DNA from 4 places in the Gudongella sp. DL1XJH-153 genome. Region 1 is predicted to be linked to each of the others. Evidence: riboswitches for the same ligand, from Rfam matches in the RefSeq annotation. Region 1 holds a riboswitch; each other region holds the start of a gene.
What was found. Region 1 has a riboswitch for cyclic di-GMP ahead of ACOEN1_RS03910 (TasA family protein). Riboswitches for the same ligand answer to the same signal wherever they lie in the genome.
Positions count from the first base shown of each region.

Region 1 (8,266 bases):
CTGCGTGAGCCTGAAGATTAATTACATATACCCCTTCAGCCTGAGCCTTCCCGTAGGTACTGCCACCGTTAATAGTGGAAGTGTGCGATATTGCGCTTTTGAATTCACTTGTCATATTACCAACCTGCACACCAATACTTGATGCGGACAAGGATTCTGTAAGGCCTTTTAGCCTGTGAGAAGATACTACTTTTGCAAGCAGTGTATTACCCGAAATTTTAGGCTCGCTGTATATTGATACTTTTACGCCACTGCTTTCAGCTGGCAAATGAAGTGGATCCTGTACCCGGGTTGATGTAGGTACCGAAGACATATCAACTGGCAATGTTGAGAATGACTTCAGGTCATCAATAACTATTCTGCCCGTAGGGAACTTTTCTGCATTAACTTCTGCAACATATATTCTTTGCAGGCTTATAGGATATGATATATTTCCTGGAAGCTGAGCTTCCAAATATCTCCAGTCATTGAAATCCATTGATTTTGTAAAATCAATTATATAAGAGTTTCCTCTTGAATCAATTACAGTTCCTCTTAACCATACTCCTGAAGAATCACCCAGTACGGTTAATCCAAGCTTCTGTGGAGATCCTTGGAGTAAGAGACCTTTGGATGTTGATTTGAAATCAAGATATGCTGCCCTGGTGTTAGTTCCTTGTGAAAAGTCATATATTATTTCAATGGCTTTTTCTCCATCAAATGATTCATCTGTAACCTGGACTGATCCTTTTACATCTGCTGGATATCCTGAGAATCCAATATCCATCTTCTCTTCGAAGGAAGTGATTGGAGTCTGAACAATTCCAACGGATACAGGAATTGCTTTTGAAGCATTTCCAGAAGACACTATCAAGGCACCTGAAGCCGGTCTTGAGGATGCTAGAAAAACTCCGTCCTTTACTGTTCCAACATCTCCGATTGTTCTAAAGCTTACCTGTGACATTTCCAGCTTACCCTCGCGGCCGATTTCATCAACCCCAATAATCGAACCGATAGTTCTTGTTCCGCCTGGGGAAAGAGATATGCTTTCAAGATCAGTTCTTATTTCTACAGGAGGATTCAAGACCCTAATGGAAGCAGTTGCATTAACCCCGTAATAAGTGACATTAATCTCTCCATTTCCTGGTGAAACTCCTTTGAAGGTACTTCCATCAACCTTACCAATGCCATTTGATACGGACCATTGTGCAGTGGCTGGATCGATTGTGTAAAGGTTGTTGTTTTTATCATATCCTTGAATTTTCAAATTAGTCGTGCTGCCTGAGAATACGTACTCTGAATTGACAGCTAGAACCATTCTCTCAATATCACCTTTTGGCGCTGTTGAGAATACTCCGATTCCATTTACTACATTTCTTTGTTCTGTAGGTTTATTGACAAATTCAGCTACGGCCTGATTGATGGGTTTGATGGCCATAGCGGTTGAACCACCACCATCAAGGTTAACTCCGTTATAAGCTCCAAGTTCCATCATCAGGTTTCCCAGAGTTTCCTGAGTGGTTCCCTTGAAGTAGGTGTCGCGTCCATCAACAGTTACCATAATAACTTCCTTTTGATCTCTGGATATGCCAAGACCCGTTCTTGGTTGATTTCCCGAGATATTTAAATCGGTATTTGTTACCTGCCCGTCCCTTAGGACTATGCTTCCTGAACCGATGGCAAATCTAATGGACTCCATATCCGGTGATATGTTGATATCCGTTTGGACTTTATCTCCAGGATTGAAAAGGAGAAGATTTGAGCTTTTTGAAGATAGTACATATGAGTTATCAGATACAGGGATGTCAAAAGCATCTCCACCAGTTCTTCTTTCCATAACCATTCCATCAACGACAAGAACCTCGTGAAGATCATTTCTGAATCTTGCACCAATGGATTTCGTTCCCCAGTCTGAATTCAGCAGAGTGATGGTAATAAATTCAGCATGGAGCTTATTGACAGTATCAATGTTAAGTACATTACCTGTATTGTAATTAGTGATTGTCATGTTCTTGTTGAAATAGTCAATATATGCCGTGTTGTCTCTAGTAGTAAAGAATGTTGGCAGATTATTTGGTGAAGATAATACTCTTCCATTATCCACAAGAACTCCCAGTGATGATGGTATTGGGTTTGCATTGTAGAAGTCACCATTAATACCGGCAACAGCATTTCTTTGTTCAACCAGCCCTCTAACAGTAGTTCTTGATGAAAGACCATCCCGGTGGTATAAGGAACCCAGCGATGTATATTGATCATTCAGGTCAATTCTCAGTACATTGATATTGTACCAGCCACCTAGTGTAAATCTTTCGATTCTTTCATGGACCACACCTGATGAGACGGGTGTTGTTTGGATCTTTTCGTGAATGGTTGTAGGCATTGCAGTTGCATCCGCTGCAGGATTTGAAAGTGTTACTGATATTGTAATTAAGCCTAAAGCAATAATGTTTTTAATCTTCATGTATGTCTCCTCTCCTTTATGCATCATTAGCTCTATTATATAGTGAGGAAGGTAGTGGTAGGTTACAATCCTGTTACGAATGTATTAAGTATTATTATCTAAACAATTTCGGGACCATGTTTATTGAACAAAACACAGGGTAAAATATAGTCAGAGGTGCCTGGACATGGTCGAAATATATACCTTGGGTAATTTCGACATTCGATTCAATGACGTATCGATTTTGCAATCCATAGGTAGCAAACATAGGTTAATAAAATTATTCAAGTATCTACTAACGTTTGAAGGAAAAAAACTGCTTCCCGAAGATATTATTGAAGATTTATCGCAGGATGAATATGCGGAGCCACTTAATGCACTTAGGACACAGATTTCCAGGGTCAGGGGAATGTTCCCTTTGGAGACCTACGGAGTTGTGCCCTTTTTTAGTATAGATTTTATTGATGGTTATTACATATTTAAATTGAGCATTGACTGTTTTGTGGATTTTATCTATATGCAGAAATGCATTCAAAGAGAAGAAATTCAAGGGACTGCCGAACAATATGACAATTGTGAAGAGATAGTAAGGTTATACAAAGGACGCTACTTAGGGGAGCTTGGGGACCAGGAATGGTTGATTCCCGTAAGGAACAGGTTTGACAGATTATATATTAAAAACCTTACAAAGTATCTTCAGTATCTTATGAACAACAGGTTGTTCAATAGAGTTTTAACAATATGTGAAGAAGCAATTATATACAAGCCTTATGAAGAGATATTACATATTTACTATATGGAAGCCCTGGAAGCTTTGGGAGAAAACAAATCTGCAATCAATCATTATAGCTACTGTACCACAAGACTCTATAGGGAACTTGGCGAATCCCCAAGTGATAGGATGAAAGATTTCTACAAGAGAGTTAAGATAAACAACAACCACAATAACCACAATAATCACAACTCAATTATTCACATGGATTCCTTAAGCAATGATTTGCATCTCAATAATGATCGAGGTAGTGCATTGGTTTGTGATATGAAACAGTTTGAATTTATATATAATTACGAAAAGTCTTTGCTGGAAAGAGAAAAATGGGATGTCTTTCTAGGGATTCTTACACTTGATCATTTCGGGGTGGTCAGAAATGATGGGAATAATTTTGAAGAGAATACAAGGCAATTAATCAATTCTATGCAATACAATCTCAGGAAAGGGGATGTTCTTGCTCAATGGAACTGTAACCAGGCGCTGATACTATTAAAAGCATCCGGCGAGTGCGATATTAAGTGTGTAATTGAAAGAATTCAAAACTGCTTTCAGAATGTTATCAGCAATGAAAATATAGCCTTAAACATTAAACTAAGAAAAATATAAAAAAGTTTTACATAGTGGGAACCTTGGAATCTAGATATTCCAGGGTTTTTTTTTTATGATTGATTCGTGAAATTAAGATGTAATTAAGATGTAATCGAGTTGACATCCATGTAGGTATATATCCAGTGACAACAAAAGTTACAAAATAGTTACACATGAAAGGAGCGGTTTTCATGAGAAGAAAAATCAAAATGATAACAGTAATTGTTGTTACGCTTTCCATGATCATTTCCATGGGGACAGTTTCTTTTGGAGAAGAGCTATCAGTAACAGAAGAACCGGTAGTAGAAGAACCGGTAGTGGAAGAACCAGTAGTGGAAGAACCAGTAGTGGAAGAACCAGTAGTGGAAGAACCAGTAGTGGAAGAACCAGTAGTGGAAGAACCGATAGTGGAAGAACCGGTAGTGGAAGAACCGGTAACAGAAGATCCGGTAACAGAAGATCCAGTAGTGGAAGAACCGGTAGCAGAAGAACCAGTAGTAGAGGAACCAGTAGTAGAGGATGCGATCGTAGGAGAACCAACAATTCTGGAGCCAACGATCCTTGAACCTGTATTTGTAGAAGAAACCATACCGCGATATATATCTTTAAATATAGGTGTTGAACCCGACAGAGAGAATTATACGAATGGAGACCTTGTTCAGTATGACATATCAATTGAGAACAATGGTACTGATCCAATAGAGGACTTAGATGTATCGGATGATATGGGTGTGAATGAGAAAATCGGTTATCTTGAAGCAGGTAATAGGGTTGTTATTACAGGAAAATATAGAATAGATGACTACAACAGGTTGGAAAGCATTGGAAATACTGTAGATATTTCTGCAGTTTGTGATGGTGAAAGATTCAGTGGAAAAGTTGGATTTGTTGTTTCGGTTGAAATACCTAGAGGTTCAATTACCATAACAAATAGTGTCAAGGGGGAAGCTGTTTCGAATCAGGAATTCACAGTACTTATCGAAGGACCAGACAATTTTATGAGTTACGTTGAGCTGGGAGAATCAGATACTGTTACCTTAAGGAATCTTTTTATTGGTGAGTATAAGATTACACCGCTCGAGTCTATGAATTTCAGATTGGTTAACTCTGAGGAAATAATCAGCCTTACCACCAGCAGTCTCAATGGAGAGGTATCGGTTGAGTATATCCTTGAGAACACTGGATGGTTCTCTGACTCTGATTCTCAAACAATAAATATAATGGAAATTGACAGTGAAGATATTGATTATGGAAAGATGGAGCTTCAGTTCAGTGATGTGGACATACGAAGCGATGAAATATATTTAGATATGAAACCATTAATTGTCCTGGTCGAAGTGCAGGAAACTGAACAACCAGGAGGGGAAACAGTTCCGGCAGAGGCAACTCCGGTTGAAGATGTGGTTTCTGACCCAGTTGAGACTATCACTGAGGATGAAACCACAGAATCGGAGCCTACCCTAGAATCTGAACCTCTTGTAGAACAGGAAGAGGCCAATCAACAAATTGATATGGAGCCAGAGGCTATTATCCCTGATGATCCTTTAGAAGAATCAAAGGATGAAGTCGACACACAACTTCTAGATGAAGGAACTGAAGAACCTGATACACAAGCACAACCAGAAGAAATAACTGAACCTAAAGATTCAGAAGAGTTACCACTGGATTCGGTGTAGAAGGGAGGAATGACCATGACAGAGCTGAAAGAAAATAAATCCTTAAAAATATTATCTAACATACTGTTTGCAATATTCATGCTGGTAATGGCGTTTCTGATATTGATAACAGCACAATCAAGGTTGACGGGGATGGAACCATCATTATTTGGAAATAGATTATATGTTGTTGATAGCGGGAGTATGGAACCTGCATTAAAGGCAAACTCGCTTATTGTGGTAAATGAAAGTACGCCAGACCAGATAGAAATGGGTGATATATTAACCTATTATGGTGCTGAGTCAAGAACAAGAGTGACACATAGAGTCGTGGAAATTGGTCCCAACAACGAGTACTTTATAACACAGGGTGATGCAAATAATACAGAGGATGCAATGCCAGTTGAAAGAGAAAACGTCATAGGAATAGTTGTCATTTCAATACCATATATTGGGTATGCATTTAGGTTTTTAAGCAGTACCCAGGGGATTATATTTATTATATCTGTCGGTATAATAGCTTTGATAACACCGCTTATATTCAAAAGAAAACCAAAAGAGGCTTAAGGAAAGGATGGGTGTATATGAAAAACAGACTAATTATTTTCTCAGCCATACTGTTAATATCAATAATGGTAGTTGGCGGGACATTCGCTTGGTTTACATCCAGCCCAGAGGCTTCCTTAACTAAGGGTGAAATGGGGATAATTAAAGTAGAGGTAATTGAAAATGGTTTAGACAATATCAGTGTCAAGAATATTGGATTAAGTGATTGCTATGTAAGAGTGAGACTAATCCCTAAGTGGAGTAACCAAACTTTATCTGTGTCAAACGTAGATATTGATATAAATGGTTCTTATTGGATAGAGAAGGATGGATACTGTTACTATAAAGGGTCATTGGGAGTAAGTGAGATGACTACTGATCTAATCGAAAGTATTGTTGTTGGTGAATTAACACCTGAATATGAAGGCGCAATCTTGACACTTAAAGTTGTTGCAGAAGGAGTCCAAACTACGAACGAGGCCTGGAAAGAAGTATGGAGCATTGATAGCCTACCTTTTTAACCCAGACTGAAATAGGATTCCGTTAATATATAACGTTTAGCAAACTCAGCGAAAGTTGAGGACGCAAAGCTAAAGGGCCTCTATGTCATGGCAGCCTGGCTGCGGCAACCATAATTTAATTAAAAGGAGGAGAGAAAAGTGAAAAGACGTAATGTGGTTTTTATAACCAGTATGTTGTTGGTGGTATTACTTATTGCAGGTGGAACATTTGCTTGGTTCACTGATAACACACCACTAAAAATCAACAAATTCAAAGCTGGAACACTGGACATTGTATTAATAGACAGATTCTGTCCAGATATGGCACAAAATGTTAACCCAGGTGACTGCTACTTCAAGGAAGTGTATGTAAAGAATTTAGGAACTAAAAGAGCGGTAGTTAGAATCAAGAAGGACATGGCATTTGAAGGTGGATTAAGTCTTGCTCCCGTAATGTCTTCAATTGGTTCTGACTGGTTCGAGAAAAATGGATACTTTGTTTACAAAAAAGTGTTGAATCCTGGTCAAAGTACTACCGGTTTGTTTGCATGGAATAAGATTTGTTTCAGTGGACCATTAATGGACAACACTTACCAAGGAAAGGGATTTGACATCAAGGTAATGGCAGAAGGTATTCAAGCATCCAATCATGCACCATGGCTAAATGGTTGGGGAGTTAAAGTATATTATCCTATCGTAAGATCAGATGAAGTAGCAGAAGGTCTAGTTTCAGAAGCTACAGAAGCTGAAATGGCAGCTATATTGGAAACTGAAGCAGCTCCAATAGGTGAAGATAGTGCTGTAGAAATAGCCGATGTAATTGAAGAAGTAGTAAGATAAGTCACATGCATACTAAGTTGTAGGAATCGAAATATCAAAGCAATACTTGCATAAAGGCGGTCCAACCGCCTTTATGCAAGTAAAAGAGTTACACTAAGCAGAGGGAGGGGTCTAAATGAAAAGGTTTCTATCAAAATCCATGATGTTTCTGGGTGTATTCGCATTGATAATGGGAGCCATGACAACATTTGGAATAAACCCCTCCTATGCAGAGAACCTCAAGATAATAGGCAACAATATTGGTCTAGAAGTGGATCCAAGTGGTACGAGCCTATTCAATCTAACAAATATGAATCCAGGTGATACAAACGAAGCCAAGATAGATATATATAACTCTTTGGAGTACAGGTTTCAGCTGTTTATGAGAACAGAGAGGGTAAGTAAAGCACCATCTCAAGGTGAAGCAGACCTCTTCAAGCAAATGGTTTTAACAATACAGTATGACGGTGATGAAATATATAATGGATCAATGGCAGATTTTGCACAATCGAATATTAGTCTCGGTTTCTTGTATCCAGGTGACGACAAGGAGTTAAAGGCAACTGTTTACCTACCAGGAGCTGAAACAGGAAACGAGTTCCAGGGTAAATCTGTAGAGGTTAGATGGGTTTTCATAGCGGAGCACAAACCAGATAACCCTCCAACTGATTCAAATGAGTCAGAAGACACTGACAGGCCTGATAGGCAAGACAGACCGGATAATCCTGAAGAGCCTGAAGAAATTTTGGAAATAAGCGAAGAAGTTCCAAAGGCATTTCCAGTGCTTGAACAGCCTGAAATCATTGAAGCCCAGGAGGAGATTCCTCTTATGATTCCGATTCTACCTAGAACTGGAGCAATACCAGCAGTTCTATATTATCTCGCAGGTAGCTTGTTTTTAGGTTTAGGGATTAGGATAAAAAATAGAGAATAAGACAATTATCCGGATGTATAAGTAGAGTGG
Region 1 is NZ_JBMEMN010000005.1:59,087-67,352, forward strand. Features, by position in the region: gene ACOEN1_RS03885 (phosphodiester glycosidase family protein) at 1-2,443, opposite strand, end outside; gene ACOEN1_RS03890 (bacterial transcriptional activator domain-containing protein) at 2,610-3,800, shown strand; gene ACOEN1_RS03895 (hypothetical protein) at 3,974-5,458, shown strand; gene ACOEN1_RS03900 (signal peptidase I) at 5,474-6,004, shown strand; gene ACOEN1_RS03905 (hypothetical protein) at 6,022-6,504, shown strand; cyclic di-GMP riboswitch class I at 6,533-6,611, shown strand; gene ACOEN1_RS03910 (TasA family protein) at 6,643-7,323, shown strand; gene ACOEN1_RS03915 (hypothetical protein) at 7,439-8,236, shown strand.

Region 2 (8,266 bases), on a different contig from region 1:
GAAATGAAATGAATATTTAGAAGCTGCAGCCAAGAGAAAATTCTTGGCTGCAGCTTTTTTTTACAAAATACAAGTTTTGAGACTATTATGGACACGTGTGTAGAACTCGTTCTGTTTTGTTTGTCCAATAAATCACATAGTGATATAATGGAATAATATAACAATCAGATGGAGGAGATAATATGGCTAGAAGGCCGCGTAGAAGAAGTGAAAGTGGGCTTTATCATGTTATGTTAAGAGGAATAAATAAACAGATAATTTTTGAATCTGATGATGACAGATTTCAGTTATTATCTACAATGAAGCGCTTTGTAGATACAAATAAGTTTGTTTTATATGGCTACTGTTTGATGGATAATCATGTACATCTTCTTATTCAAGAATTAGAAGATGATATTTCCAATGCAATAAAGAGAATTTGTTCAAGTTATGTATTGTGGTACAACAAGAAGTATGAAAGATGCGGGCATTTGTTCCAAGAGAGATTTAAGAGTCAACCTGTTGAAACAGATAATTATTTTCTGATGATTTTGAGATACATTCATCAAAATCCTATAAAGGCTAGACTTTGTAAGGACCTATTGGAGTATAAATGGACAAGCTATAGAGAATACATACAAAAACCAATAATAGTTGACACAGAATTTTGCTTAAGTTTATTCTCTCCCGACATGGACAGAGCTGTAGACCTGTTTATTGAATATATGACTCAAAACAATGAGGATAGTTTTCCAGCATTTGAAGATAATATTAGCTTAACTGACACTGAAGTATTAATAAAGCTAAATGATATGGGCATTAGGAATATTAGTGAATTGCAGAAGTTAGAGAAAAACAGAAGAAATAGCTTTATAAAGGAATTGAAAATGACAAAAGGTATCAGTATAAGACAAATATCCAGAATAACAGGTATATCCAAAGGCATTGTTGAGAGATCATAACAAGGATCTTTTTCGTTCCCAAGTGAAATTTTTAGTTTAAAAACTATTTTGTGGCATCAAATAATAAGCTAATAATTATAGAATAGGATCAGACCAACACTTAATGATGTTTAACACCTTGAAGGGTTTAAGAGGATATATTTGGTGGTATCTTATATATGACAAATATTTTAAAGAGGATATGAACAACAGTTATAGATGGACGCCTATACTGTTGTGATCCAGTGGCGTAACCGGCTTAAATGGCTGGTTATTTTATTGGAGTGATCTTTATGTCTGATAGTAAAAAACGATTATTGTTTTGGCACTTGGTCGGTATTGGTGTGTTCAATAAGGTGGATTATATACTTACATTGGAGTTCTTGGACAATGGATTTTATGAGGCTAATCCACTAATGGCAACTATGATAGGAACCTATGAATTTCCTATGGTCAAGTTAATATTGGTTCCATTGGTATTATTGGCACTGTGGCAGCATAAGGATAAAATAGGTGATCTGATTACAAAACTGTCTTGGGTTCCATTCCTTGGATATTTCTCTTTAATGGTTTACTATAGATTTTTGATTGTAAGTTATCTGTGATAATGTTAAAGAGTCTTACTTGGTATTCCAAAATTATAATAATAAGGATTGTATACGTTTTCTATCGTAGGCAATCCTTATTTTAATTGATTAAACATATAGTGATTGAGGATAAACAATTATTGACAATTTAGTTGCCAAAACTAATATAAAATTACTAAATAATGTGACAATTCTCTTATTCTAATGTATAATATCACTATGATTGCTTGTATATAAAATTCTTGAGAGATATGTGAGGTCATATATGGTTTTACTGATATTTATATATGGATTATTAATTGGTTCATTTTTAAATGTGCTGATATATAGAATACCAAGGGATGAGAATATTGCTTGGCCTGGATCACACTGCACATCATGTGAGCATGATCTTAAATGGTATGATAATATTCCTTTGTTTTCCTACCTATTTTTAAAAGGAAAATGCCGTTATTGTGGTGAAAAGATCAGTATTCAGTATCCAGTTGTTGAAGCTTCAAATGCAATTATATACGTTCTTTTATTCCTATCTTTCTACTATAATTCAAAACTGGATTTTGTGTTTTTCGCTTTTATTTCATCGATTCTAATTGCAATTGCCTTTATTGATCTTAAGGACCAGATTATACCAGATTCACTGGTTATTACAGTTCTTGTTCTTTCAATTCTCCAGAAGACATTGCTGCATTTTTATGATGGAGTACCATTTCCATTGATGGACAGTCTGTTAGGACTCTTTATTGCAGGAGGAATATTTCTTCTGATTGTCTTCTTCTCAGGAGGAGGAATGGGTGGAGGAGATGTCACACTTATTGCAGCTCTTGGATTTATTCTGGGTGTAAGACTGATATTTCTTAATATCTTCCTTGCATTTATCCTAGGTGCTGTCATATCAATATTTCTACTTGCCACGAAAATTAAGTCCAGAAAGGATCCAATACCCTTTGGTCCATTTATCATTCTTGGGTTTTTCATGGTACTTTTTTTAGGAGAAGAGCTTTTAAGTTGGTATTTCAACATTTTAATCTAGTAAATTATTCCATTTTAGTTTATTATATATTTAAGTGAACATGAGAGGAGAGAAGCTTATGGGTGTCTTTGGCAGCAATAAAATCCTTAGTCTGGACTTTGGTTCTGACAGCATAAAAGGTGTAGAGGGAAAGCATACCAGCAAAGGAATTGTGGTGGATAAGTGCTTCAGTGTGGAGTTGCCAAAAGGGCTCTATGTTGACGGCGAAATTACCGACCTTGATCAGATGACTTATCTTTTACGGAGCGGTTTGTCTGAAAACAAGGTTGCGCAGCTCGAAACCCACGGTGTATTCAATGCATCTTCTGTTGTAATGCGAGAAATCAGTCTTCCCAAGGCAACAAAAGAGGAAATCGAGGCAATTATAAATTACCAGCTCGAGGATTACATACCTATTAATCCTGAAGACTACATTGTAAAATATCTTGAACTTGGAAGTCGTATGGATGAGGGCGTGGAGAAACTGGTTCTTCTTCTTATTGGTATACCAAGAACGACAATCCAGGCTCATTTGACTCTTCTTAGGAATGTTAACCTGAAACCTGCCGTGATGGATTATCACGGAAATGCCATTGCAAAGCTTATAGAACACGGCGGAGAGATAAACGGCGCTTACAATGGTTTGCAAAATATAGCTTGTGTTGATATTGGATCCGGACAAACCAGCGTATCCATAGTGGAAGATGGAGTTATAAAGGTTGCAAGGGTGGTTGAAAGAGGCACGGAATTTGTTCTTGAAGAAATCAGAAGAAAGCTTCCTCATATTTCGGATCAGCAGATTCTGGAATATATGGATGGGATCAGTGATATATCTCAGAAGAATATCGGTCTTGATGATGAAGCTATCCTTTCTGAGACACTTAGGGATAATCTCTATGGTATTCTCGATATGATTGAAATGATATTTAGATATTACAAGACAAGGGAAGTCAGCAATGAAATAGATCTGGTTATTCTTTATGGTGGATTATCCAAAGTAAATGGAATTGACAAGCTGTTCCACGAATTCTTTGATCTGGAGGTTACTAGACTAAAGACAATGGAAAAAGTAAAGGCAGATTGTGACTTGAGTCAGTTTGCAAATGCAACTGGTGGCCTTATCCGTTTGAAAGAGGTGAAGAAAAAATGAGAGATCTTAACTTTTTTGATCCTTTTATAGATAAAAAATCATTCGCCTTCAACAGGATGCTTTTCCTATATGGAATTCTTTTTCTTGTTATCGTTGGATTGGGAGTAATGGCTGCAATGAATCAGCTTAAGATAAATGCTCTACAAAAAGAGGTAAACAGCTTGACACAAGTTGCCGAGGACCCACAGACACTAAAGAGAGTTGCTGAGATTCAGGCATTTGAAGATGAAACAGATCAATTCCGTCAGGAGGTTGAGAGAATCAGAGCTCTAGATAAGAATATCCAGGGCAGGGATATCATTGGTGAAAGTCTTCTAGATGATATAAATTCAAAACTTCCAGAGGGAGTATTCCTTACTAATTTAAGTGTTAGTGGAAGGGAAATCCGGATTGCAGGCTTTGCTGAAGATAGATATTCGATTGCCGAGTTTGCAAAAGGGCTTCAAAACCTTCCTATGAGCTCGAAATCATTTGTGTCCAACATATCTGCAGTTGAGAATTACTATAGATTCAATCTTGATCTTACATTGGAGGAGGTGCTGGTAGATGTCAACTAAGTTGAAGTCACTATTCAGTAGCATTAAAACCAGACCCCTTACAAAAAGCGAAAAGATACTTCTCACGCTTCTTGCTATTGTAGGAATTGCATATCTTGGGAACCAGTATATTCTGGTACCACAGGATGAAAAAATACAGGCATTGCAAGTTGAAAAATATGAACTTGAAACCAAGATATCGGAAATGAATGCAACATTAAGAAGAGAGGACGACATCAAAAAGGAATGGGAGCTGCTTCACAGAGAAAGAAACCAAATTCTTTCCTACTACTTCCCAACTCTTGACCAGGCTCAGATTATCTATCTGCTAAATGACCTTTTACCTGAGGATCAGGTGGAAATAGCTGACCTTAACTTCTCAAGGCCTTCATCAGAAAACGTATCTGAGATGGAGGTATTCAATATGGGAATATCCGTTCCCTTCACCGGTGATTACACTGGAATAGAGGAAATGGTAAGGGCGATTGAGTTGAGTCCAAGGAGAATGATGGTGGATAGTCTTTCCCTTGATAGAAGCGCGGACAACCAGCTATCAGGCTCCATGAGCCTTAAAGTCTATTCCCTTGAGGGTCTTGCTGAGATGGAAGAAGAGGATGTAATTTATGTTCAGACAGCAGAGAATCCTGATCAGGGTACACTGTTCTCAAGCTTTGACGGGTTTGTTGGAGCAACAGCAAACGGTGGAACTAGCGGTACGGCTGGATCAGGTGGAACAGATGGTGGTGTCACAAGTGGTGATGGGACTACTGGAGGAGGTACTTCCGGCGGAGGTACTGGAGTGGATGGAGGAACCACTGTAAAGGGTGATATTCTCCACAGCTTTGAATGGAGAAACTACGACTTTATTCCAAGTCATGAGCTGGTAAGAGGACAGGCTGAGCCTACCACGATTGCACTTGATGGAAAGTATGCCTTGAGACTTGAATATAATATTCTTGGAACAGAGGAAGAGAACAGGGCAATGGTTGATATAACAAGTCAGGATATTGAACTTAAATATCCACCGACTGACCTTAGCATACACACCTTCTCCTTCTCATATGCACCGGGCACGGTTGGTGTAAGAATTCTAAACCAGGATGGAGATGAACAGTTTATTCCTGTCAACGAAGGTATTTCTTGGCTTGGATGGGGAAGATCAAGAATAAGTCTTCCTGGCAGTGTTGCAGAATACCCAATAAAGATCACACATATATATTATGAAATGGCCAAGGGAAGAGATGACTTCGGAGTTCTTGTATTTGACAAGTTGGAGGCAATCTATCCTCATCATGTTGATTATTCCTATGAAGGCACTGACAAGGAAGCAGACAAAATTTTCTACGAGGTTAAACCTGGTGATTCAGTATCAACAATATCAAGAGATATATATGGAACACTTGAATACAAGAATGAGATAATGAGAAACAATGATATAAGTGCAGGAGATGTTTTACCTGTTGGCAAGATACTAGTATTGGTGAAGAGATAGGAGGAGAGATAAAATGAACAGAATAAAGTTTGCGATCGTATTGACTTTAGTATTGACTCTCCTTCTTTCAGGAGTAGCATATGCAGCCCAGGTTGATTATGATTTTGGGTATGACGAAGGAGTAAGTTTTTATTCGATTGATTCATCATTTGAAAGCGGTAGAAGTGCATTTAGAGACTATAGAGACTATATCAGAGATGCTGACCCTGAAACATATGATGAAATCAGTACACTTAACGGTGAAGCTTATGCGGACTTTGAAGAAGGCTTTATAAAGGGTTATGAAGCTGCTATGGGTGGTTTAGCGGATGTTGATTATGCTGAGGAATTAGGAAAAAGATTAGGTGAGACTTATGCATTAACGGATTATTACGAAGACAATGATTTTGATTGGGAAGACGCTCTACCAAGTGATAGAACCATAAGCCGTATGTTTGATCTTGATAAAATGGATGAGTCCTATGAAGATCAGTTTATCATAGAATTTATAGCAGGTTTTAAAGAAGGCTATGAAAATGCTTATGAAAGAGCTTTATTTGAACCATCACGAATAAGTATGAGCCAGGGACTTGATAACGGAAAAGCTTCAGGTGCAGCTTTAGGTAATTCATTTGCTGAAAGAGACTATTTGTTACAAAACTCAATGAACTATGAGAGAAATCTGCCAAGGGATTCTGAAATTATTGACAGATACAGACTTGATTTAGGAACTAATGAATATGAAGATGCATTTATCGAGGGCTTTAAGGAAGCTTATGAAATCAACTACAATCAGATGTTCAGAAGATTAAATCAACAAAGATCTATAGATTCCCTTGAATCGATTATTGTACCCGCAGTGGGAGATACTGTTACAGTAGACAATGCTGTTGGAATTAGTGTTGAGCCTGGGACTTTCTATATGCCGGTATACGTCTCAATCAACCAGCAGAATACAGGCTATTTCAGATTTGGATCTTATGTAAGGGCTTCAGAGATTTATTCAATAAGACTGGATAATCCTGCTAACACTCTGGATGATGAAAAGAAGATAACAATAGCTTTCCCATATTACGGAGATAAATACAAGGCTGGCATATACAAGCTTGTAAATGAAAAATGGTACTATATTCCTTCAACGGTGGAGGATGGTGCAATTACTGCTAAGGTACTTCCTAGCACAATGTCCAACAGGGAGGGAGTATACGCAGTATTTATGGATGAAAACATAAGAATCCTTACTGATGTTAGGGACCACTGGGCTAATCCTGAGATTGAAACAATGGTAAGAAGAAATATCATTATGGGATACCCTGGAAATACACTTTTGGATGCTACTTTCAGACCTTCACAGAGTATAACAAGGGCAGAGTTCCTGATTCTTCTGAGCAGAATCGAAAACTGGACCCTGCCAAACTACATTGTCAATGCTACCCACTTTAAGGATTACGCTCAATTTTCCAGCTATGACAGGATTATCAGCTATGGACTTTCCAAGGGATATGTAATAGGCTATGCTGACGGTACATTCAGACCATACAGTCCAATATCATATTATGAAGTGGAGTTGATTATGGGAAGAGTCATGAATAGCTATGGTTTCAGATGGAATACCATCGCTACACAGATGATGTATGAAAAGGCCTACAGGTCACCAGGTCTAGACAATATAAATAACAAGATCACCAGGGCAGAGGTGGCTTTCATGCTTTATGTTCTTAATCAATGGCGCTATTGATAGATAGGAACAGTTTCAAAAAGGGCTACACACTGATCGAATTGATCGTTGTTGTAGCCCTTTTTGCTTTGCTTCTCGCTATTACACTGCCCAATTCAGCTATTATTAGAAATCTTAATGAAAGACAGGAACTGAGGATGATTGAGAAGGACTTAAGGCAAGCAAGAAACAAGGCGATTCTTGAGAACAGATTGATCGACGTATCCTTTTATGTGGATGGAAATCAATATATCATTCAATATAGTGAAAGCGAAAAAATAAAAGTACATAAGCTAAAGTCAGGTCTAAGGATATTTTATGCCGGGACGTCCGGGTTTAGATTCAACGGGACAGGTAGGGTTGGAAACTCAAATACCGTTACACTTAAAAAATCTGATGGTAGGACATACCATATCGCTGTTGGAGTAAATACAACAGAAATTACTCTTCGGGAGGTAAAATAAGTTGAAAAAACCAGGTTTTTTGCTTATTGATATCATTATTGGACTGGGACTTCTTGGTCTTCTAGCAGTTGTTATTCATACTTCTATTGCAACTTCAGCAAAGAGTATAAGAATCATCGAAAACAGGTCAGTTCTTCTGGATAATTGCCAGAGAGTAGCAGAGACATTAAAGGTTCCTTCAGAGGAGAACAATGAATTTTTCCTAGCATTATCCTATGATGATGGGTTTATGGATTACCCAAGTCCATATGCTCCTGAAAACACCCAGGTCTTGGTAAGACTTGATGAACATGGCGACAGAATCCAGACATATACAGTTATGCTAAAGGGGGAGGATTCTCATGTTGAACTTGTTGCAAGCAGGATCCTCAAATAAGAAAGGCTATACGATTATTGAAATTGTAATGGCAAT
Region 2 is NZ_JBMEMN010000043.1:1,652-9,917, reverse strand. Features, by position in the region: gene ACOEN1_RS12230 (transposase) at 183-941, shown strand; cyclic di-GMP riboswitch class II at 1,107-1,189, shown strand; gene ACOEN1_RS12225 (DUF5658 family protein) at 1,214-1,525, shown strand; gene ACOEN1_RS12220 (prepilin peptidase) at 1,773-2,537, shown strand; gene pilM (pilus assembly protein PilM) at 2,596-3,666, shown strand; gene ACOEN1_RS12210 (PilN domain-containing protein) at 3,663-4,223, shown strand; gene ACOEN1_RS12205 (LysM peptidoglycan-binding domain-containing protein) at 4,213-5,694, shown strand; gene ACOEN1_RS12200 (S-layer homology domain-containing protein) at 5,708-7,411, shown strand; gene ACOEN1_RS12195 (GspH/FimT family pseudopilin) at 7,399-7,854, shown strand; gene ACOEN1_RS12190 (hypothetical protein) at 7,856-8,230, shown strand; gene ACOEN1_RS12185 (hypothetical protein) at 8,196-8,266, shown strand, end outside.
Region 2: another riboswitch for cyclic di-GMP. It lies ahead of ACOEN1_RS12225 (DUF5658 family protein); the one in region 1 lies ahead of ACOEN1_RS03910 (TasA family protein).

Region 3 (8,266 bases), on a different contig from region 1:
GCTCCTTGAGTTTGATTCCTCCCGTTGTCTTAATAACAACATTTTTGTCGTAAAGAGGGATTGCACCCCTTTGTTCAAGTATTGACACCAAAGTGTTCATCTGTTCTCTTTTCATTGACTCGCCAATTCTCGCTGGATATGGAGTGAAAGATGGTGATACCAAAGATTCAACTTCAAGAAGGATAGGCCTTGTTCCTTCTCTTACTACAGTTAATGCACTTCCTGAAACCTGATTCTCATCAGATCGTTTTGTCATAAAATACTCAGATGGGTTGTCAATTGAAACCATCCCATCCTCAGTCATATTGAAAAAACCCATTTCACCGGTTGAACCGTATCTATTCTTGGTTGAGACAAGACTTCTAAGCTCTTCACCGCTATCGCCTTCAATTATCAGCACGGTGTCCACAAGATGTTCCAATGCTCTTACTCCAGCCAGCTCATCGTCCTTGGTCATTTGCCCAACGATAAATACTATCCTTGGTTTGTCCGGTCGCTTGGCGATCTTGACAAGTTCATAGGCACACTCCATTGTCTGTGTCGGGGAGCCTGCCCTTGATGTTGGAAATTCATCCAATGTGAATGTCTGGATACTATCAACAATAATAAATCTCGCATCAGTTCTTTCGATTATTTCCAGTACAGAGTTCAAGTTGTTGTCAGAAACTACGTGAAGATCGTCGTGAATCTCCTTTAGTATCCTGTCAGCTCTTGACTTGATCTGAGATGTTGACTCCTCACCGGAGGCGTATAGAGTCTTTATGCCCTGTCTTGCCAGATCATTTGCAACCTGGAGAAGCAGAGTGGATTTGCCGGCACCTGGCTTGGCAGTAAGAATAGTGATGGAATCCTTTATGATTCCACCTCCCATAACCCTGTCAAACTCATTGATGGAGGTTTTGACTCTCTGGCTGTTAGTTGTCTCTATCTTGTTAAGTCTTTCTGAATTAGCAGAAGATCTTTTTTTTGTCCTAGAACTATCTTCGCTTCTATCCACCTCCTGGAATGAGCCAAAAGCGCCGCACTCAGGACACCTTCCCATAAACCCAACCATTTCATATCCGCATTCACTGCATCTGTTGATTTTACTTTTCTTTGCCAATAAATTCTCCCCCCGGCTCCCTTTGTCATCTATTCAGTCTTGTTGAATGTAAGCTTTTCGCCATCGTATTCAACAGATATTTTTTCATCTTTTGAAACGCTTCCTTTGAGAATCTCTTCAGCTAGCTGATCCTCAATCATCTTTCTGATTGTTCTTTCAAGTGGTCTTGCTCCGAAAACAGCATCAAATCCATGCTTTGATATATACTTCTTGGTATCCTCTGAAATCTGAATGCGAACGCCTATCTTTTCCATTCTTTTTTCGAGTTCTCTTACCATTATATCCACAATTTCTTCAATTTGTTCTTCTTCAAGGCCGTGGAAAACAATAACTTCATCCAGCCTGTTTAAAAATTCCGGTCTAAATGTCCTTTTTAATTCCTCTGTGATAATCTCCTTCATTCTGTCATATTCCTGAACATTCTTGTCCTCTGCAGCTGAAAACCCGAGTACATTCTGTTTCTTGATGGAAGTTGCGCCTGCATTTGAGGTCATGATTATGACTGTGTTCTTAAAGTCAACAGTCCGCCCTTTGGAATCAGTAAGCCTTCCTTCATCAAGTATTTGAAGAAGCATGTTGAATACATCTGGATGTGCCTTTTCTATTTCGTCAAACAAGACTACAGAATATGGCTTTCTTCTAATGGCTTCAGTCAGTTGTCCGCCTTCATCATAACCTACATATCCCGGAGGTGAACCCACAAGCCTTGAAACAGAGTGCTTTTCCATATACTCACTCATATCTATTCTTACCATCGCGTCCTCTTCACCGAATAACGCTTCAGCAAGAGCCTTAGCCAGGTGAGTCTTACCTACACCAGTTGGACCAACAAATATAAAGCTTCCTATCGGTTTTTTCGGATCCTTCAGTCCTACCCTTGCTCTTCTCACAGCAGCAGATACAGCCTTGACCGCTTGGTCCTGCCCTACAACCTTCTTGTGAAGAACCTCTTCCAGCTTAAGCAGTCGTTCGCTTTCTTCAGTTGTCATTCTGCTTACAGGAACCCCTGTCCAATTGGATACAATCTCAGCGATTTCATCATATCCGACCACAAGATTATTCTCCTGCTTATGCTTTTGCCATTTTATCTTTCTGCTTTCAATCTGCTCCTTGATTTCTTTTTCCTGATCTCTTACATTTGCAGCCTTTTCAAAATTCTGGGTGTTTATTGCCTCTTCCTTTTCATGTTCAAGCTCCTCTAGCCTTTCCTCAAGATCCTTCAGATCATCAGGAGCGATATAAGTGTTTACCCTGATTTTTGATGCAGCTTCATCAATAAGGTCAATAGCTTTGTCAGGGAGGAACCTGTCGGCAATATATCTGTATGAAAGCTCTGCAGCCGCTTCCAGTGCATCATCTTGTATCTTTACACCATGATGTGCTTCATATCTATCCCTTAAGCCCTCTAGAATCTTTATGGTATCAGCAATACTGGGTTCTTCCACCATTATAGGTTGAAGCCTTCTTTCAAGAGCCGTATCCTTTTCAATGTGCTTCCTGTATTCATCAATGGTTGTGGCTCCTATTATCTGCAGCTCTCCCCTTGCAAGGGTTGGTTTAAGAATATTGGATGCATCTATTGCACCTTCAGCAGCTCCCGCTCCCACAATTGTATGCATCTCATCTATAAAGAGGATTACATCCCCTGCTTCCTTCAATTCCTTCATAACAGACTTAAGTCTTTCTTCAAACTCACCTCTATATTTTGCACCGGCAATCATTCCAGGCAGGTCAAGAGTTACAATTCTTTTGTTGATAATGATCTCAGGCACGTCACCTTCGACAATCTTCTGTGCAAGCCCCTCTGCTATGGCAGTTTTACCAACCCCCGGCTCACCAATGAGTACTGGATTGTTCTTTGTTCTTCTGCTAAGAACCTGAACGACTCTTTCGATTTCTTTTTTTCTTCCAATTACAGGGTCAATTTCTCCGTCCTGTGCCATTTTATTTAAGTCTATACTGTACTTTTCAATACTTGACTCACCTTTTTTTGCATTTTGCTGTTGTTGCTGTGCCTGTTGTTGCTGCTTTGGTGTAGACTCAATTACCTTTTTGGCAACAGATTCTGCAAGCTTCGCAGGGTCTACTCCTATCCTCCTTAATATTGTAACAGCAATCCCTTCACCTTCTCCAATCAGTCCAAGCAGCAAGTGCTCAGTACTGACATAATTGTGCCCCAGGTTTCTGGCTTCAGCAGCTGCCAGCTCAAATATTTTCTTGGTCCTAGGTGTAAATCCTACCAGTTCTACACTTTCTTCTCCCATACCAACAACATCGTAAACCTGTTTTCTAGCCTTGTCAATGGTGGCACCCAATTCCTTAAGACTTAAAGCAGCTATTCCCTGATCCTCAGCAATTAGACCCATAAGAAGATGCTCTGTTCCAACGTAGTTGTGATTAAACTTCTTGGCTTCCTCTTGAGCAAGTAAAATTGCCTTTTGAGCTCTTTCTGTAAATCTACCATACATTCCCATATTCTACCTCCATTACTTGAAATATTCTCTGGTCAGGTCAGCCCTGACTCTGTCTCTCTCTTTTTTATCCATTGCTCTTTTTTCAGAAACCTGAACATTTCCAGGTTTAATCCATATCATTAATCTGACGAGATCACTACCTCTGAAATCCTTAAGAATTTCAAGATCTGAACCAAGCTTAATCATTGATATATGCTTCATGGCCTCCTTGGAAGAAAGAATTCTTGCACTTCTCAAAATTCCCAGAGATCTGTAGACCTTGTCCTCCATCTCTGTAGACTTCTTTTCGTTTAGATATACCCTTGTGCTTTTTTCTCTTTTAATCAACTGCTGGATAACTCTGTTCAGTTTCTCAATTATCTCTTCCTCAGATTCACCCAGAGTCAACTGATTGGACACCTGGTAGAGGTCACCAACCGCCTCGGTGCCTTCTCCATATATTCCTCTTATTGTAAGCCCGATCTTTCTAAGCGCATTTGAAATACTGCCAATATGCCCCGTCATTGTTACTCCAGGCAGATGCAGCATAACAGATGCCCTCAAGCCTGTACCTGTATTGGTTGGACAAGCAGTCAGATACCCGAATTCAGCATGATATGCAAAATCCAATTTATCTTCAAGAAGGTCGTCAATCTGTGAACAAAGCTCCCAGCCACCCATCAGATTGAGACCTGGTAACAATGTCTGAAGTCTAACATGATCCTCTTCATTTATCATTATTGTAACCTTCTCATCTTCTCGCATAAAGAAGCTGCCCTTGTCAATATTCTCAAGAAGTCCTGGACTGATTATATGATTTTCCATATATCTTATTCTATCTCTGTTTTCCATTTCACTTAGGCGATGAAACTCGTATTCACCCTCAGGAAACTGCTCCTTAACTGCTTGAATTATCTCATCGGCAGTCTCCCGGGACTGATCCCTGGTTGAATACAATGGAAATACCTCTTCCCGAATATTCCTTGCAACCCTAAGCCTAGTACTTACCACAACAGGGTCATACTCCTGCGGATCAAGCCATATGGTCATTTTCATCACCTCTTTTATCTGAATCCATTACTTTCTTGATTCTCTTGATTTCATCCCTTAGAACAGCAGCTTTTTCATACTCCTCCTGCTTGACGGCTTCGTGAAGCTCCTTATCCAAATGATTGATATCTTCCTGATGCCTTATCATTGAATAGCCTCTCTTTGGAATCTTTCCGTTATGCTTCGTGTGTCCGTGGATTCCTCTTATAACATTCTCAAGTTCCTTGCCGAATGCATCGTAGCACTTGGAGCATCCAAGCTTGCCTGTAGATCTAAATTTCTCGTAACTTAAGCCACAGTTCGGACATTTTGTATCTATATCTATTCCTTCAAATAACTTGTGGAGAGGAAATTGTTCATGAAGATCCTTCTGAATTCCTGAAGCACATACTTCACAAAGATGATGCTCTTCCATAACTCCATTTATTACGCTGGTGAAATGAATCTTTGCTTCCCTTTCATTGCAGGATTCACATTTCATAATCTGTCACACTCCAATCTATTTAACCAAAATCAGCAATATATTTCTAAGAACAGAAGCTCTAATTACATTCCTGTCCCCCGGACCACAATTAAATGCTCTGTCACTGACAGCAGCCTTGATAATCTCAGCCTCCCTGCTGGTTATTATTTCTTCTTCCTTCAAAGCAATCAATATTTCATAGGCTTTGTTTTCAGTAAGCGACTCCCCAACGATATTCTGAATGATATTGTTCAGATTTATATCCTCCTGGAGCTTTACTTTTACTATTCTAATATACCCACCGCCGCCTCTTCTACTCTCAATATAGTAACCCTTGTAGGGGGTAAATCTTGTACTTAGGACATAGTTTATCTGTGAAGGGGCACATTCAAACTGGCTTGCCAACTCATTTCTTTGAATTTCCACAACCCCGTCCATTTCCTCAATCAACTCCTTGAGGAATTTTTCAATAATGTTGCTTAATCCTGCCATTAATATCCCTTCTTTCTGACTTTGACTTTCTTTGTCTTTTACCCAAAAAAATTAAGCCCTAACAGGCTTAATCTAATATTATCTAATATTCTCTAACTTTTTGATAATCAAGTTCACTTTTGGCCATCTCTACTGTCATACCATTTTGGTAATAGGCAGCATCAAATGTTGTGTCAATTATCATCCAGCTTCCGTTTACATAGACTTCATTCCATGCATGGTATACGTCTACTCCTGCAGTATATCCCTTGACAAGCTTGGTAGGGATTCCTTGGGATCTCATAAGTCCTGCAAAAAGGGCTGAGTAATCGTAGCAGATTCCCTGACCACTTGTTATGGTATCATCTATTGATGGTATGTAGGAATTGTTTATATAATTAATCTTGTCGTAATCATATTTTATGTTGTTTGTGATATGGTTGTAGGCCTTTACCACTTTCTGATAGTCTGTTTCCATACCATGAAACAATGCATTGGCCAATACCGGCATCAGGCTTTGATTAGCCCAGTATACAGGTTGACTTGAAGTCAGGTATACATTTTCGTTCCACTGTGAAACGTTCATTTCTGATTTTCCAAGTACCTGATATTTGTTTCCTTCGATGTTTTTTAGAAGCTTAACAGTATATAGTCCATCTCCAAGTTGCAGAGGGATATGTTCCTGTGTGTTGTTCATGCTGTAGAAGTACTTTTCAGTTCCCTTCTCAACCATGACTCTAACATTGCTGCCGTATGCTACGCTATCTATCCTAAGTTGACTATTGTCCATTGATGTCACGCCGAAGCTCTCTGCAGCGTTTGATATTCCAATTGACCCAAATAAAAAAACAAATACTAATAAAAGGCTCAGAACTCTCCTCTTCATTTGTAAACTCTCCTTTCGGTAGCTGGCTGCCTTTTCAGGCCCTATAGCTTTGCGTCCCTACCTCTCGATAGGTTTGCCTTTATCGTTTGACAGCATACAAAAAGGGAATGCCTTAGTGTATTTGTCATACTCTTTGTAATGCTATTTAGTTTTCATAAATATTATACCACAATGTAATGCTATGTAAACCCTATTTTTTCAATTATTACAGAAATTTTCAGCCCGGCATAAAACCGGGCTGAATGGATGGCTAGTTATTCTCTTTTTCTGCTTTTGCTTCAGCAATTATTTTATCTGCAATCATTTGTGGAACTTCATCATATCTTGTGAAATTCATTGTAAAACTACCTCTTGCCTGGGTCATTGCTCTAAGGTCAATTGCGTATTCAAACATTTCAGTATGCGGAGCTTCTGCAATTATCTTCTGGCTACCGTCAGCCTGCTGCTCCATTCCAAGAATTCTACCCCTACGCTTGTTCATGTCTCCCATTACATCGCCCATATAATCCTCAGGTATTGAAACCTCAACCCTTACTATAGGCTCAAGAAGTATTGGTTTGGCTGCTTCCATGCCCTTCTTGAATGCAATTGATGCTGCAATCTTAAATGCCATCTCGTTTGAATCTACATCATGGTATGACCCATCAAAAAGAATAGCTTTAATATTTACTACAGGGAATCCTGCCAATACTCCTTGCTCAAGGGATTCTCTCACTCCCTTTTCAACTGCTGGCCAGAAGTTTCTTGGAACTGATCCTCCAAAGATCTGCTCTTCAAAGATGAATTCTTCCTCGCTTGGTTCGAATTTCATATGAACATCACCGTATTGTCCGGCTCCGCCAGATTGTTTCTTGTGTTTTCCCTGAACTGTTGAAGATCCTTTTATTGTTTCTCTAAATGCAATCTTAGGACTCTTCAGCACTACATCCACACCAAAGTTGGTCTTTAGTTTATCGACGATTACTGTAAGCTGCATATTGCCTTGTCCACCAATCAACAGCTGTTTTGTCTCAGTGTTTCTTTCAATGACAAATGTCGGGTCTTCATCAATCATCTTGTTAAGGGATGTACCGATTTTTTCCTCGTCACCCTTATTCTTTGGCTCAACTGCCATAAATAAAGTTGGTTGAGGATATTTTATTGTTTCATAAAGTGTCTGGTCTGATTTCTCGCACAAGGTATCTCCTGTTTGAGTATATGCCATTTTTGAAGTGGCTCCAATATCTCCTGCCATTATTTCAGAAACCTCAATTTGGTTCTTTCCTCTTAGGATGAACAGCCCTCCAAGCTTCTCGGATTTTTCCTTTGTTGAATTGTAGAGGTCTGTATCTTTTGTTAGCTTGCCAGAAACAACCTTGAACAAGGTCAATTTTCCAACAAACGGGTCAACGATTGTCTTGAATACAATGGCTGAGAATGGTTCGTTTACATCTACCCTTCTTACAATTTCTTGTCCATTTTTGGTTCCGGTAGCACTTCCAACATCAGCTGGAGATGGAATATATCTTTGTATCAAATCAAGCAGGAAGTCAGCTCCGATTGCCTTTTCAGCACAACCTACCACTAATGGAACGAGCGCTCCGCTTGAAACACTCCCTCTGATTCCCCTTGTTACCTCTTCTGATGTAAATGCTTCGCCTTCGAAGTACTTTTCCATAAGTTCCTCTTCAGACAATGCGATCCTTTCCATAAAGATTTCTCTGTATTCATTGACTTTTTCCTTCTGCTCATCGCTTAGGGGAACTTCTTTTCTATTTTTTCCTTCGTATTCATATGCAACTTCATCTATTAGATTTGCAAAGCCTTTGAATCCCTCACCTGTTACAGTAGGGTATGCAAAT
Region 3 is NZ_JBMEMN010000001.1:191,943-200,208, forward strand. Features, by position in the region: gene radA (DNA repair protein RadA) at 1-1,102, opposite strand, end outside; gene ACOEN1_RS01025 (ATP-dependent Clp protease ATP-binding subunit) at 1,132-3,576, opposite strand; gene ACOEN1_RS01030 (protein arginine kinase) at 3,589-4,605, opposite strand; gene ACOEN1_RS01035 (UvrB/UvrC motif-containing protein) at 4,589-5,086, opposite strand; gene ACOEN1_RS01040 (CtsR family transcriptional regulator) at 5,105-5,560, opposite strand; gene ACOEN1_RS01045 (transglutaminase-like domain-containing protein) at 5,643-6,425, opposite strand; cyclic di-GMP riboswitch class I at 6,440-6,513, opposite strand; gene fusA (elongation factor G) at 6,676-8,266, opposite strand, start outside.
Region 3: another riboswitch for cyclic di-GMP. It lies ahead of ACOEN1_RS01045 (transglutaminase-like domain-containing protein); the one in region 1 lies ahead of ACOEN1_RS03910 (TasA family protein).

Region 4 (8,266 bases), on a different contig from region 1:
ATATATATCTTGATGATGCAGGAAACACTCTAACCCTTACTCTTCCAGATACTATTTCTGGAAAAGATACAATGGTTGGGATGGAAGATAACCTAACCAAACTTGAAGTTGTTGGCCTTAGAAGCGTTTCTGGAAATCTTACTAACCCACTGCTATTGAGTTTGGAATTTGATGAAAGCTCCACTGGTGAAGCGAATGTTGTAGATTTCTACAGCTCGATTCCTGGAAAGCAGGCAGTTCTTACTGAACCAGAGGTTGTTAAAGTGAAATTCAACATGCCCATCATCGAAGCAGCGGTTACTGACTTTGACTTTGATGGTATAGATGTTTCAAGAGTCATAGCTGATGGAACAAATGTTGTTACTATAATACTTGGCGAATCAGTTACTACCATAGAGGATGGGGATGCTTCAATTGTACGAAGGAATAACATTAGAACATCCATTGACACTGGTGTTGCATACGGTGGCTTCGACGTTCATGATGAAGTTGCTCCGATGCTAGTAAGCAAAAGGGTTGACATCAGAAACGGCAATCTGGAGATTGAATTTAGCGAGGATCTTGAGGATGACGGTGCTAGCCTTTACAGAAGGGACATTGAAGTTACAAGACTTGCAGACAACAAGGTCTTAAGTGAAGATGAGTATGCAACAACTTTGGATTCAAGTTATCCTGATACACTTATTATTTCACCTAAGAGTACATCAGTTGAATCTGAATATGCAGTAAGAGTAATTGATTCACCATCATATATAAGAGACTTATCAGGTAACCTTGTATTGCCGTCATCACCAATAGAAACCAACGACACCCTTTAGTTCCTTAATAATGTTGTAAGGCAGAATCAATTGATTCTGCCTTTTCTTCTGCCTATTTTGCTATGGCATGCGCCAATTCAGTGATGCTCTTTGTGAGCTCATCCAGTTTCCCTTCTATCCTGACCAGCAGATAGACTGAGATAACAATTGGAAAGCCCAGATTGGCAACACTTGAATAAATATCTTCCAAGATTATCACTCTCCTTTGAAAAAATGTGCCCGCGGGGTACGTCCCCCCGGTAACTCACGTCCCCCAGGTAACTCATTAATGGAAAAAGGGCCAAAGGCCCTCTTTCTAAACTACCATTTCATCCACCGTAGTTGTTACTATTCTTGCACCGACCTTTCCTACAAGGTCACCATTTCTAGACTGGAACACACCTGCTGCAAGCAGCGAATCCATCGCAGCAATTGCTTCCATATCCGTAAGATCAGCTCTTGGTTCACTGATGCTGATTCTGTAGTTCTTGTTCTGATCATCCAGAAAATCCATTTCTAGTTTTGTTGTTACCATCCTTTCACCTCCTCCTTAAAATAATCCCATATTACTATACGTTTGTAATTACTGATTCCTCAACTTTCTTGACTTTCATCAGTGGAAGATTCTGAAGCCCTGCAAGAGTCTCTCCGGATACATGAATGTTGTCATCAGTAGCATCCAGCTTGACATTGCTGTAGGATTTTGAAGAAATCCTTTGTCTACCATCAACGATTCCAGCATCAAGCTCAAGCTTCAACGTTTTCTTTTCTGCCATAACCTCTATCGCCATTGTCTCACCTCCCTTCTACTTCTTACATTGCAGAAGAGATGAAAATGTACCTATATGATCTTAAAAAAAGACAAAAAAATTTGGAGGAGCCAGGCTCCCCCAAATTAATCATATTAATCTTTTTAATTTATTATTGTGGTATATTAATAACTTGTCCTGGGAATATCAAGTTTGGATTTGCAAGGTTGTTATACTCTGCAAGAACTCTCCATTCTACTCCATATGCTGCCCCAATCTTGGACAACCAGTCTCCTGGCTTAACTACATATGCAATATCCTCAGATGGTGCCGGCTCTGGCTCTGGTGCTGGCTCTGGCTCAGCAGGAGGCTCAGTCATAGGAAGTGCTACTATTCTGCCTTCAACAGCTGGGCTTATTTCAGGATTAGCTCTTAGATAATCTTCAAGTACCTCTGAAAGCAATCCAGAGTAAGCAAGGATCTCTTTTCCTTCAAACATTGTGTATCCATCTCCACCTGCAGCAAGGAAGTCATTAGTTACCAGCATATAGGTTTCTTCCATTACAACTGGTTCTCCACCAATCATAAGTGAAACTATCCTTGATCCAACCTCTTGGTTAGGATCAAAGGTGTAGCTCATTCCGCTAACATGTGGAAACTGTCCTGCTGTTGCTGGATAGTCCTTCACTCCATGCTCAAGCGCTAACATAAGTTCTTCTCCAGTCACCTCAATATTAGTCAATACATTGGTAAATGGGAATGCTTCCAATACCTCTCCTAGAGTTATTTCTCCAGCATCGATACTTGCTCTGATTCCTCCACCATTTGTAAGTGCAACATCTGCACCGGAAGCAACTATCATAGCATCTGTAATAAGGTTACCAAGGTTAGTTTCACCTGCTCTTACATTATCTCTTACACCATCAAGCTCAACAAGAGTATTTCCAACAACCTCTTGCTGCATTTCTTCAATTGGTGCAGTTGTTTCCGCAATCATTCCAGCTATATACTCATCAGCCACAAGTTCCTTAAGCTCCTCATAAGGATGCTGGGTTGATTCGAATGCTAATTCTCCATCAACCATGGATACCTTAACCACACCAATATGGTTCAAGTAGTTTCCAGCCTGTACAATATATGCACCGTTTCTCTCCTCACCAGTTACATCGTGGCTGTGACCATCAACTATAAGGTCTATTCCCTCAACATTGTCTGCCAGCTTATATGCTGTGTCAACTGAGGATTCGTCGATACCTAGGTGGATAAGTGCAACTATAATATCTACTTCCATTTCTTCAAGAGCTTCAACTGCATCATTTCCTGATTCAATAATGTCTGCAAACTCTATACCCATTGTATTATTTGGATGAGACTTTGTTTTTGTCTCTTCAGTGGCTAAACCGAAAACTCCAACTCTCATACCATTTTCCATCTCATAAACCATGTATGGATCAAAATCTGATGTACCATCTTCTTTTACAACATTTGCTCCAAGAATATCAAAATCTGACATTGCCTTTAACTCAAGCAATCTTTCATAGCCAAAGTTGAAATCATGGTTTCCAGGAACCATTGCATCAAACTCCATGGCATTCATAACGTCAACTACTGCTTCTCCCTCAGTCAGGTTCGCTGGGATTGTTCCGTGGAATGAATCACCTGCATGTAATAATAGAAGATTTGGATCCTCTTCCCTTAGTCCATCCAGGAAAGTCTTCATTTTTGGATACCCTAGAGTTCCATCATAATCATTTTCTTCCAATCTTCCATGAACATCATTGACATGAACAATTGTAAGAGTATCATGCCCAGCTGCAAATGATACTGTAGCTGGCATAATCATAAGCCCAAGAACCAAGACTAATGACATTACCATACCGATGATTCTTTTGTTTCTAAACATTGTCTCTCCTCCTTTAATTTATCTATTTATCAATACGCAATAACTATATACCCCTGATGACAACGTTTTACCACTTTTTTGAATTTATGTTTTAATGCTATTGTGGTTTAGCCATTTAAAATAGTGGTATAAATAGGTTAAGATAGAACATAAAAAAGGCAAACCTGGTGAAAGTCAGGGGCGCAAAGCGGGAAGTCTAAAGCTATTAGGCTATGATAGTTCAGCTGCTATGTGAAAACATGGTAGCTTTTCGTATTTTAATGAGGAAATGTTTGTAAATGTTAGGATGTATTTACCAAATTTATTATAAGCCTCCAGCATACAAAGGCAAACTTGGCGAAAGCCAGGGGCGCAAAGCTCGAAGTCTAAAGCCCGTTCTGGGTATGGCCGTTCAGCTGCTATGTTAATTCATAGCGGCTTTTTATTTGGATAATTATAAGGGGATGAAGCTTATGGATAATAGTTGTTAGACTAATCAGAAGTAGAAATTAAAAGCTGAAAATTGCATGCACAATTACATAGACTCACAAACATAGAGTCTAAAAAAAAGAAAAGGAGTGAGAATGATGATGGGCAAGTATAGGAAACTATTAACCTTCCTTATAGCTTTATCAATGATACTAAGCATGCATGTATCTTTTGCTGTACAAGGCGGAGGAAATCTGGATCTTGAAGACCCTTATGTTGAACTAGCAAAGTTTGAATGGAAAGGGAACTCATGGAAAGCAGAAGGATCTAGCAATGGAATTACAGTAACAGGAAGTGCTATAGAAGTTGAGTTCGAAAGTGATGATTATCCTATTTATGCTGTAGTAATAAAAGGTGGAACAGATAACGATGTAATCTATTTTGATGATGGTGTTTACTCAGGAAGCTTTGACAACAGCGACCTAAGCAATCCTAGTGGAGAACCAGACCTTTCAAATATCACATTCTATACAAAGTATGTAGGAGAAATTGAAATCGAGAAAATCGTCACAGATGAGGATGATGAAGTAATACAAGATGATGACACAAAATTCAAGTTCAAGGTAGAGATGAAGGTTGAAGGTGAGTGGGGGGAAATTGATGACAGCCCCGTTATCCTAACCGGGAATGATTCAGATACTTTAACTGGACTTTCTCTTGGTATGTACAGAGTAACCGAAATTGACATTGATAGTGATTATACTCTTGATACTGACAACGAACTTGAGATTGAGTTAAAGAATAATGGCGATAGCAAATATGTATCATTTACCAATATAATGGACACTCCAGAAGATGGCTCACTTAGAATTATAAAATCAGTAGAAACACCTGGTCAAGCATCTGAAATAATTGACTCTACGGAATTCTCATTTATCGTTGAGATGTATGATGAGGATGCAAAAGAGTGGGTTGAACTAGAAGACAGTCCATTTGCTGTAGCTGGAGGCAGTTCTTTAGATTTGGATCTGCCACTTGGTAAATATAGAATTACTGAAGAATCAGAATTTGGCTATAGGCTAGATAGTGAAAATGAACTGGAAGTAGAACTTACAGAAGAAGAACCTGCAGATTCAGTTTTATTTACTAATGTTAAGATACCGGATGGTATGTTGACAATTATAAAATCAATAGTTACACCTGGTCAAGCATCTGAAATAGTCGACTCTACAGAATTCTCATTTATCGTTGAGATGTATGATGAGGATGCAGAAGAGTGGGTTGAACTAGAAGACAGTCCGTTTGTTGTAGCAGGAGGAAGCTCCTTAGATTTGGTTCTACCGCTTGGTGAGTACAGGGTTACTGAAGAATCAAAAACAGGCTACATTCTTAACGGTGAGAATGGACTTAAAGTAGAGCTTACAGAAAATGAGCCTGAAGATTCAGTTCTATTTGAAAACATGAAAGTTCCTCAAGGATCAATCGAAATTTCCAAGATATTGGTCGATGAGGATGATGAAGAAATTGATGATGATACTACCGAGTTTGAATTCAAGATAGAAATGATGGTAGAAGAAGATGAGGAAACCAGCTGGGTAGAAATTGATGAAAGTACCGTCCTACTAGAAGGTGGAGAATCTGAAACATTAACTGGTTTGCCTCTAGGTGAATATAGGGTAACAGAAATTAATATTCCAGAGGGATATATGCTTCACAGCGAAAGCGAAAATGAGCAAGAAACTAAACTTGAAAATGATGGTGATATGGGAGAAGCTATATTCACCAATGTTAGGGAAGAAGATACTCCTCCACCAGAGCTTGGTGAAATCGAAGTAACTAAGATAGTTCAAAACAGCTCAGGGAATAATATAAGCAGGAGTACTAGATTCTACTTTGAACTGCAAGTGCAAGGTGAAGGTGGCTGGGTAACCATTGATGATGGCTTTATTGATGGTAATGGAAGCTTAACCTTCGAAGATCTTGAAGATGGCCTATACAGAGTAAGAGAGGTTAGCATAAACAGTGCATTTAGACTTTTCTCAGACAATAATGTTGAAGCAGAAATCCTTGAAAGCTCCTCAGAGGAAGTTGAATTTATAAACAGACTTCGTCCACCACGTGATGACGACGATGATGATGAGGAAGAAGACGACGATGATGAACCTGAGGAAGATGACGATGAAGAAGTATTGACCATTGATACTGAACCTACTCCTCAATTACCACCAGTTATCGTTGTAGAACAACAGCCTGAACCAGAACAAGAACCAGAAGTTGAAGTAGTGGAAGAAGAAACTCCACAAGCTACACTTCCAGCAACTGGCGCTTCAGACCCAACAGTATTTGCAGGATTTGGAGCAGCGTTTATGGCACTTGGTCTTTATCTTAAGAAGAAAAGATTCTAAGACTTAAAAAAATGGTGTAAATCCTAACTAGGATTTACACCATTTTCATTTGTCTCTACATAGGTTGGAACCAACTTTTTAACGTAGTCCTTGGTTTTCTCATCTGATTCCGAGATTATGACCTCGTACAGTCTGTTAAGTTCTCCGCTTAGTTTCTCATAGTCAATTTTGGATTGCTTTGCAACAAAAATCTTGTTGTTCTTTGTCTCAAGTATTCCCTCTTCATCCAAAAGAAGTTCCTCAAATAGTTTTTCTCCGGGTCTTAAACCCACAATATCAATTGGGATTTCTGTAAATGGCTCAAATCCAGAAAGTCTTATCAAATCTTCTGCAAGATCCATAATTTTTACTGGCTCTCCCATATCAAGTACAAAAATCTCCCCACCTTTTGCCATTGCTCCAGCCTGTAATACAAGCTGAACAGCTTCAGGTATTGTCATAAAATATCTTATAACATCAGGGTGTGTAACCGTGACAGGTCCACCGGCCTCAATCTGCTTCTTGAAAAGAGGAATTACACTTCCATTGCTACCAAGAACATTACCAAACCTGACTGCAACAAATTCTGTATTGGAAAGTGGGTTCATAGATTGAACTAGTATCTCACACAATCTCTTGCTGGCACCCATAATGTTTGTTGGATTAACAGCTTTGTCAGTGGATATCATTACAAACCTATCCACTCCGGATTCGATGGCAGCCCTCGCCAGGTTCCATGTTCCAAATACATTGTTTTTTATCGCTTCCTTAGGACTATCTTCCATTAGAGGAACGTGTTTATGGGCAGCCGCATGGAAAATGATGTCTGGTCTCTCTCGTCTTATAAGTTCCCCAATTCTTTGTTTGTCTCTTACAGATGCTATATATACCTTTAGATTCAATTCTTTGTAGGTGTTTTTAAGCTCATTCTGGACATCATATGTAGTATTCTCATATATATCCACCATAACAATTTTTGAAGGCCTCTGAATAGCAATTTGTCTACATAGTTCTGATCCTATTGAACCTCCGCCTCCAGTAACCATAATGGCTTTCCCTCGAAGATTCTCCTTAACCTCATCAATATCAATCTTGATTTCCTCTCTTCCAAGAAGGTCCTCAATCTGAACCTCTCGTATTGAATTAACGCTTACCATTCCATCAATCAACTCATAGATCCCTGGAAGAATTTTGAGTTTTGCACCTGATTTCTTACTGATTCTAACGATTTCTGAAATCTCCACTTTTGATGCAGAAGGAATTGCTATTACAATTTCATCTATGCTGTACTTTTTAACGAGTTCAGGAATGTATTCCCTCCCGCCTTCAACGGGAACACCACTGATCCTTTGGCCTTGCTTAGCTCTGTCATCGTCCACAACAACTACTGGTGTGCTGGTGGAACTGTAATGATTCTTGTATTCCCTGATAATCATGGCACCTGCATCTCCTGCTCCGACTACCATGATTCGCTTTCTGACCTGTCCTTTTTTCTTGATTCCAAAATACATGGTACTTATACTTCTAACACTAAACCTGAAACCACCAATAAACATCATGTCAAACAATGTTGCAATGACATAAACGGATCTTGGCAACACAGATTGTTTTAGAAAAAGAACACTTATCATAAGCGCACTTGCTACTATACTCGCCGATACTATTTTTATCATCTCATTTATACTGGCATATCTCCAGATACTGGAGTAAAGCTTAAAGTAATAGAAGACAAGTATCTTGATTATTGTTATCAATATGAAATTTTCCCTGTAGACTACAAAATACTGCATAAACTGATCGTTTAATTGTCCCTCGAACCTTACGAATAGAGACAGCAAAATGGACAGATTGACAAGAAAAATATCTATCCCAAGCAGTATTATTCTATTTCTATGCCTTAACACACTACCCTCTCCTTAAGAAAACAAAGCCAGACCTCTCAGTCTGACTATTGCACTATGATAATCCTTTTTTACTGTCTACTTCAGACTGTTTCCAGTATTCTATAAAGAATGCAGCAAACAC
Region 4 is NZ_JBMEMN010000018.1:18,189-26,454, reverse strand. Features, by position in the region: gene ACOEN1_RS08235 (S-layer homology domain-containing protein) at 1-818, shown strand, start outside; gene ACOEN1_RS08230 (YvrJ family protein) at 871-1,008, opposite strand; gene ACOEN1_RS08225 (DUF2922 domain-containing protein) at 1,114-1,332, opposite strand; gene ACOEN1_RS08220 (DUF1659 domain-containing protein) at 1,367-1,588, opposite strand; gene ACOEN1_RS08215 (5'-nucleotidase C-terminal domain-containing protein) at 1,719-3,449, opposite strand; cyclic di-GMP riboswitch class I at 3,597-3,681, shown strand; cyclic di-GMP riboswitch class I at 3,766-3,852, shown strand; gene ACOEN1_RS08210 (DUF7601 domain-containing protein) at 4,016-6,262, shown strand; gene ACOEN1_RS08205 (polysaccharide biosynthesis protein) at 6,286-8,145, opposite strand; gene ACOEN1_RS08200 (GumC family protein) at 8,198-8,266, opposite strand, start outside.
Region 4: another riboswitch for cyclic di-GMP. It lies ahead of ACOEN1_RS08210 (DUF7601 domain-containing protein); the one in region 1 lies ahead of ACOEN1_RS03910 (TasA family protein).